2 linked regions of the Neorhizobium galegae bv. orientalis str. HAMBI 540 genome follow. The protein of the gene in region 2 interacts with the protein of the main gene of each other region in a pairwise test. Links are inferred from orthologs where the notes say so. Each region holds a gene or a part of one and is shown on either strand. Other genes may lie near its edges.

Evidence for each region. Proteins that work in one complex are often made in the same cells at the same time.
Region 1: the proteins of RG540_RS09105 (region 2) and mobA interact in binary tests that used the Escherichia coli proteins (3 or more experiments, as listed by UniProt). The link is inferred for Neorhizobium galegae bv. orientalis str. HAMBI 540 from one-to-one orthologs.

Annotation. Positions count from the first base shown.
Region 1 is NZ_HG938353.1:1,610,364-1,614,001, forward strand. Bases 196-3,194 are described here. They hold mobA (molybdenum cofactor guanylyltransferase MobA), read right to left. Parts: upstream 2,015-3,194; coding sequence 1,376-2,014; downstream 196-1,375. Other genes in these bases: RG540_RS08255 (OmpA family protein), read left to right, coding at 196-814; mobB (molybdopterin-guanine dinucleotide biosynthesis protein B), read right to left, coding at 864-1,379; RG540_RS08270 (multidrug effflux MFS transporter), read right to left, coding at 2,014-3,194. Outside these bases: more of RG540_RS08255, read left to right, coding at 1-195; more of RG540_RS08270, read right to left, coding at 3,195-3,240; RG540_RS08275 (DMT family transporter), read right to left, coding at 3,291-3,638. UniProt on the Escherichia coli protein: Transfers a GMP moiety from GTP to Mo-molybdopterin (Mo-MPT) cofactor (Moco or molybdenum cofactor) to form Mo-molybdopterin guanine dinucleotide (Mo-MGD) cofactor.
Region 2 is NZ_HG938353.1:1,792,756-1,796,326, reverse strand. What follows is about bases 254-3,185. They hold RG540_RS09105 (molybdopterin molybdotransferase MoeA), read right to left. Parts: upstream 2,361-3,185; coding sequence 1,146-2,360; downstream 254-1,145. Other genes in these bases: trpC (indole-3-glycerol phosphate synthase TrpC), read right to left, coding at 2,843-3,185; moaC (cyclic pyranopterin monophosphate synthase MoaC), read right to left, coding at 2,364-2,801; RG540_RS09110 (cryptochrome/photolyase family protein), read right to left, coding at 254-1,082. Outside these bases: more of RG540_RS09110, read right to left, coding at 1-253; more of trpC, read right to left, coding at 3,186-3,571. UniProt on the Escherichia coli protein: Catalyzes the insertion of molybdate into adenylated molybdopterin with the concomitant release of AMP.

The DNA of each region.
Region 1 (3,638 bases), 180 kb from region 2 along the record:
ATCCGTCGTTCGTCATGACGACAGCCGTCGTTTCTACAACGATCGCGATCGGGCGCCGCAATACGAGCAGCTCCGCGACGGCCGGGTGCGCGAAGTCATCGTGCGCGACGACGGCACGCGGATCGTCACCGTCCGCAACAGCTATGGCGAGATCGTCCAGCGCTCGCGGGTCGTGAAGGGCGGCGAGGAATACGTGCTCTATTATTCGCCGGAGCTGATGGATAACCGCCGCGGCCGCGACTACGTCTGGCGTGATCCCGGCGACGACCTGCCGCCGATGCGGCTGAGCGTGCCGCTCGACGACTATATCATCGACACCTCGACCGAGCCGGACCGGGATTATTACGAGTTCCTGGAACAGCCGCCGGTGGAGCGGGTCGAGCGGGTCTATTCGCTGGACGAAGTACGCTACTCCGCCCGTATCCGGGACAAGGTGCCGCGTATCGACCTCGATACGATCACGTTTGCCACCGGCAGTGCCGAGATCCCGATGAACCAGGCGAGCTCGCTGCGCAAGGTCGCCGACGCGATCAACAAGGTTCTGAAGCGGGATCCTTCCGAAACCTTCCTGATCGAAGGTCATACGGATGCCGTCGGCGCCGACGACAGCAACCTCGTTCTCTCCGACGAGCGCGCCGAAAGCGTTGCCCGGGTGCTGACGGACGCATTCGCCATCCCGCCGGAAAACCTGGCGACGCAGGGTTATGGCGAGCGTTACCTCAAGGTCCGCACCGACGGTCCGCAACAGGAAAACCGCCGCGTGACGGTGCGCCGCATCACCCCACTGGTCAAACCGGTCGCTTCGAACCAGTAATTGGTTCAGGCACCTCGAACCAAAGCCGCCGGAGCGATCCGGCGGTTTTTTATTTGTCGGAAAGCCCCGTCACCTGTGCGATGAAATCGGCAATCGCGTTCGTGTCGTCGAGGTCGAAGACAGGGAGGGTGGCGTCGGTGACCGGGTGGTCGGCGGCAATGGCGACGATGTGGGGATCGCTGGGCGCCAGCGGTTCTCGGTTGTTCGCCTCGAGGCGGCGGGCTTCGATCTTCGGGACCGGCTCGCGCTTGTAGCCCTCGATCAGTACCAGATCGCAGGGAGCGAGGCGGGAGAGGATTTCCTCGAAGCTCGGTTCCGGCGCGCCGCGCAATTCGTGCATGATCGCAAAGCGGGTACCGGAAACGATCGCCACTTCGTGGGCCCCGGCGGCGCGGTGGCGGAAGGAGTCGGCCCCCACCTTGTCGATGTCGAAATCGTGGTGCGCGTGCTTGATCGTCGAGATCGCATAGCCGCGGCGGGTGAATTCCGCCACCAGCCGCACCGCCAGGCCCGTCTTGCCGGAATTTTTCCAGCCGGAAATGCCAAAGACGCGGGGAGGGGTCATGAAAGCTCCTCGGCGAAACGACGCGCCTCTTGAAGATCCTCGGGCGTGTTGATGTTGAGGAAGGGATCGAGCACCCCCTGGCGCGTCTCGACCATTTGGAATTCGACGGTCTCCATGCGGTGACGTTCGAGGAAACCCATGATCCGCCGGTTGTCGGGGTCGGAGAGCCAGGTTTCCAGATCACCGGCGATGGAAACCGGCCAGAGCCCGAAGACCGGATGATCGCGGCCGTCCGAGGCGGCGATGACGATCGCGTTCGGATCGCCCGCCTCAGCTTCGAGCCGGGGCACGAGGTCGGCGGGTACGAAGGGACTGTCGGAAGGGACGGTGAGGAGATGCGTTGCTTCAAGGCTGCGGGCCTGGATGTCGAGCAGGCCGGCGAGCACGCCAGCGAGCGGGCCGATCTGGCCGGGAACCGGGTCCGGCAGCAGGCGCAGACCGAGCGGATTGGGGAACCCCATCGGTGCGTTGAGGGTGATTTCCGAGACCTGGGGTAGGAGCCGCCGTACCACGTGGGCGAGGATCGTGTCGTCGCCGATGGTGAGAAAAGCCTTGTCGGTGCCCATGCGGCTCGATTTGCCGCCGGCAAGGATCAGGCCGGGAGGTTTGCTGGGGGGAGCGGCGGGTGCGGTCATCAGTCGTCGTCCGTTGTCGGAATCGCGCCTTCGCGGCGGTCGATCTGCCGGACATAGACGGTAGCGACGAGCGCAAGGATGGTCGTAACGCCCATGACGACGAGAAGCGGCATGGCGCCGCCCTCGTCCTTCAGCACCGTTGCGGCAAGGGTCGAAAGTGCGGCACCGCCACCGACGGTGATCGCGCCGCCGAGGCCGGAAGCCGAGCCAGCGAGATGCGGCCGGACGCTGACGATGCCGGCATTCGAGCTTGGAAGGGTGAGGCCGTTGCCGACGCCGGTGAGCGCCAGCGGTGCGAAGAAGGCGAGCGGCCAGGGCGCTTCTGCGGCGAGGAATACGGCGGTGATAAGGACGCCGACCAGGCTGACCAGGCTGCCGGAGATCATCATCGTCATCGTGCCGAAATGGCGGGTGTAGCGGCCCGAAATGAAGTTGCCGATCATGTAGCCGGCCGCGATCAGGAAGAACTGCGCGCCGAGCATTGTAGGCGAGAGATGATAGATCGCCGTGCCGACGAAGGGTGCGCCGCCAAGGAACGAGAAGAACACGCCCGACGAGAAGGTCGAGGTGAACGTATAACCCCAGAATCGGCGTGAGCGAAAAAGATCCGGCCAGCTGCGGAACTGGGCGATGAAGCTGGTGGCCGGCAGGTGGTTCGTTTCGCCGAGATCGGTGAAGACGAGCGTCAGGGTCAACAGGCCGAGGCCGAGCATCAAGGCGAAATTCGCTTCCCATCCGAACATGTCGTTGAGCGCGCCGCCGATCGTTGGGCTGATCATCGGCACCAGCGACATGCCCATGGTGACGTAGGCGATCATCGAGGCGGCGCTCTCCATCGGCACCGTGTCGCGGATGATCGCGCGCGGCAGGACGAAACCTGCGACGACCGCCGTCTGCAGCAGCCGGCCGATCATGAACACGGTGACGTTTGCGGCTACCAGGCAGATCACGGTGCCGACCAGCATGATCAGGATGCTGCCGATCATCACGCGGCGGCGGCCGAAGAGGTCGGAAAGCGGGCCGAGCACCAGCTGCAGCACGGCGGTGCCGGCGATATAACCGGATACGGCCAGCTGCATGACGGCATAGTCGGTGCCGAAATGGGTCGCCATGGCGGAAAGCGAAGGCAGGAAGACGTTGAGCGAGAGGGCGGCAAGTCCGGCGCAGACGACGAGCGTCAGGATATGGGGTGGGGTTCGTCTGTCCAGAAATCGGCTTTGCTGCACGTCGTCTTGTCCTTTCACGCTGCCTTTCGGCTCTTTCGTCAGGCCGGTCATCAGGCAGGCGGGGCGGCTGCAGCCTTGCCGGTGGTGATGCCCTGCCGCTTGCGTTCGCGATAGAAGGTGTAAAGGCCGGAACCGATAACGACTGCCGCGCCCACCAGCATATAGGCGTTCGGACGTTCGCCGAAGGCGAAAATGCCGATGGCCAAAGCCCAGAGCAGGCCGGTATAGCGGAACGGCGCTATGAAGGAGATCTCGCCTGTCCGCATCGATTGGATGACGGCCTGATAACCTGCGAACACCATCACCGAAGCAATTGCCAGATGCCCGAGCGCATAGGTGCTGACCGGCTGCCAGCCGCCCATCGGCACGATCAGGATCGCCCCGAGAATAGTGTTGGC
Region 2 (3,571 bases):
TCAATCATCAGGTCCTTGACCAGGAAGGACGCGGTGATCATTCGGATGCGGTTGTGCATGAAGCCTGTGCGCCAGAGCTGGCGCATGCCGGCATCGACGATGGGATAGCCCGTCAGGCCCATCGTCCAGGCGTGGAACTCCTTCGGGTCGTACTCCCATTTGAAGCCATCGAACCTGTCATCCCAGTTCCTGTCGTGAAGTTCGGGGAATTCGGTCAGCAGATTGTAGCAAAAGTCCCGCCAGGCGAGTTCGCGGCGGAAATGGGCAATATCTTCCGAAGCCCTGGTGGGCAGGCCCCGGACGGCATGCCAGATGCGGGCGGCAGAGACCTCGCCATGCGCCAGGTGCGGTGAGAGCAGGGAAGTGGCTTCGACTGACGGCAGATCGCGGCCGCGCCTGTAGTCGTGCAGCTCGCGATCGACGAAGTTGCGAAGCTTCTCTTGCGCACCCGCTTCGCCCGGCGTCCACATTCTTCCGAAATCCACGGCCCAATCGGGTTTCTTCGGCAGCAGAGCCCAGTGATCGAGGTTCTCGGAAGGCGGCAGATGCTCGGGCGAGGGGATTTTCGTCGGCGCGTCGGTTGGCTCCTGCGGCTCGCCCACCTTCTGAAGCGCGTTCCAGAATGGCGTAAAAACCTTGAAGGCGCTGCCGGCACCGGTGCGGATGGATTTCGGCTCGTGCAAGAGCTGTCCGTGGAAGGCGCGGATAGCGATGTCGTGCTTTTTCAGCTCAATGGCGATGCCCCGGTCAAACAGCGTCCGTTCATAGGCGTGGTTGACGAAGACGGTTTTCGCGTTGGTCTTGCGGGCGAGATCGGTGAGCACGTCCTCGGCCTTGCCGGAGATGAGGATGAGGTCACCGCCCAGAGACTTCAGCGATGCCTGGAGTGCTGCAAGCGAGTGATGCAGCCACCAGGCCTGCGCGGCACCGAGCGGTCCGATGTTCAGGCGTGCCGGCTCGCGGATATAGACCGGGATGACCGGGCCGCCGGCCTCGATCGCAGCGTGCAGTGCCGGGTTGTCGTCGAGGCGCAGATCCTTGCGGAACCAGAGGATGGCGGGGGCCGGCTTTTCAAGAGACACGGTCTTCTCCGTTCAGGGCATTGCTGCCCCAAGGTACGGATTTCGAAAAGGATCGGATCACCGTCAGGGACGGATCAGCAGGATGGGGCAGGGGGCGCCGGGCGGCAGCTCCGGCGCGTGCGCCGGGCGGATGATGAGGCAGTCGGAATGGGCAAAGATCTTCATCATCGAAGAGTCCTGCTTCTCGAAGGCCTCGGCGACAAGATTGCCGTCGTGGTCCCTCGTCAGCCTGGCGCGCAGATAATCCTGGCGCTGGTCGTTGGCGGAGAGTGTCTTCGCAGAAATGCCCCGCACCTCGCGGTGTCTTTCCGGCAGATGCGCGAGCCTGCGGATCAGGGGTTCGAGGAAGAGCAGGCTGGTGACGAGGCTTGCGACCGGATTGCCCGGCAGGCCGAGGACGTGCATATCGCCGAGCGCACCGACCATCAGCGGCTTGCCCGGCCGCATGGCGATGCGCCAGAAATCCAGCTCCATGCCGGCGGCTTTCAGCGTCGATTGTACCAGGTCATGATCGCCGACCGAGGCGCCGCCGAGGGTCACCAGCACGTCGGCCTTGGCCGCACGGGCCTTGTCGATGGCTGCAGTGATATCCTCAGGCCGGTCGCGGACGATGCCGAGATCGAGAACTTCGCCGCCATTGTCGCGCACCAAAGCGGAAACGCCGAAGGTGTTGGAGGCTATGATCTGCGCTTTGTCAGGCGTGGCGCCGGGCGCGACGAGCTCGTCGCCGGTCGCCAGGACTGCGACGCGGGGGCGGCGATAGACGGAAAGCTCCGGGTGGTTCATGGCCGCAGCGACTGTCAAATGCGAGAAGTCGAGCAGCGTGCCGGCCGGGAGCACGGTTTCGCCCTCGGCGAAATCCTGGCCGCGGGGGCGGACATGCCGGCCCTTCACGACTTCGAACTTCGTCCGGATCCGGTCGCCTTCGAGCTTTTCGGCATCTTCCTGGATGAGGATGGAGTCGGCGCCTTCCGGTACCGGGGCGCCGGTGAAGATGCGGAGGGTCTCGCCCTTGTTCAGCGTACCTTCGAAGGCGTGGCCGGCAGCGGCGGTGCCGATCACGGTCAGTTCGGCCCCGATCGCCGGTGCGTCGGAAGCCTTGAGCGCATAGCCATCCATGGCAGACGCGTCGAAGGGAGGCTGGGTGAGGCGGGCAACGAGGTCCGTCGCAAGGACCCGGCCGTTCGCTTCGCCAAGAGCGACCGTCTCCACCGTGCCGATCGGATTGGCCTTGCCGAGCAGGCGGTTCTTCGCTTCGGAAACGGGCAGCAACGCCATTTCTCAGTCCTCTGCGCGGTAGGTTCCGGATTTGCCGCCGGTCTTTTCGAGAAGGCGGATGCCGCCGATCTCCATGACCCTATCGACGGCCTTGGCCATGTCGTAGATCGTCAGGCAAGCGACCGAGGCGGCCGTCAGCGCTTCCATCTCGACGCCGGTCTTGCCGGTGAGTTTGGCGGTTGCGGTCACCCGGAGGCCCGGAAGCTGCTCGTCCTCGGTGATATCCACGACCACCTTGGTCAGCATCAGCGGGTGGCAGAGCGGGATGAGATCCGAAGTCTTCTTGGCGGCCATGATGCCGGCGAGCCGCGCCGTGCCGATCACGTCGCCCTTCTTGGCATTGCCTTCGCGGATCAGCGCGAGCGTCGCCGGAAGCATACGCACATAACCTTCGGCCGTCGCCGAGCGGCTGGTTTCGGCCTTGTCGCCGACATCGACCATATGCGCCTCGCCGGAAGCGCCGATATGGGTGAGGCCGGTCACTATTCTGCCGCCTGGGCCGCAGCCTCGCCGGTCAAAAGAAGGCGGGTGGCGGCGGCCACGTCGTCCTTGCGCATCAGGCTTTCGCCGACGAGGAAGGTGTTGATGCCGACCTTTTTCAGGCGCTGGCAGTCCTCATGGGTGAAGATGCCGCTTTCGCCAACGAGCAGGCGGTCGGCCGGCACCATCGGCGCCAGCCGCTCGCTCGTGTCGAGATTGAGCTCGAAGGTGCGCAGATTGCGGTTGTTGATGCCGATCAGCGGAGAGGGGAGTTTGAGCGCCCGCTCGGTTTCCTCTTCGTCATGCACTTCGATCAGCGCGTCCATACCGAGTTCGGCCGTCATATCGTAAAGCTCGCGGGCCTCATCGTCGGAAAGCGAGGCCATGATCAGCAGGATGCAATCGGCGCCCCAGGCCCGCGCCTCGTGGATCTGGTAGGTCTCGAACATGAAATCCTTGCGCAGCGCCGGCAGCGAGCAGGCGTTGCGGGCGGCGGTCAGGAATTCCGGCGCGCCCTGGAAGCTCGGCGCATCCGTGAGGACGGAGAGGCAAGTGGCGCCACCGGCTTCGTAGGCTGCAGCAAGCGACGGCGGATCGAAATCCGGGCGGATAAGGCCCTTAGACGGGCTTGCCTTCTTGATCTCGGCGATCAGCCCGAAGGCACCGGTATCCTGCCTCGCCTTCAACGCGCGATGAAAACCGCGCGGGGAGGGCTGGTCCGCAGCGCGGGC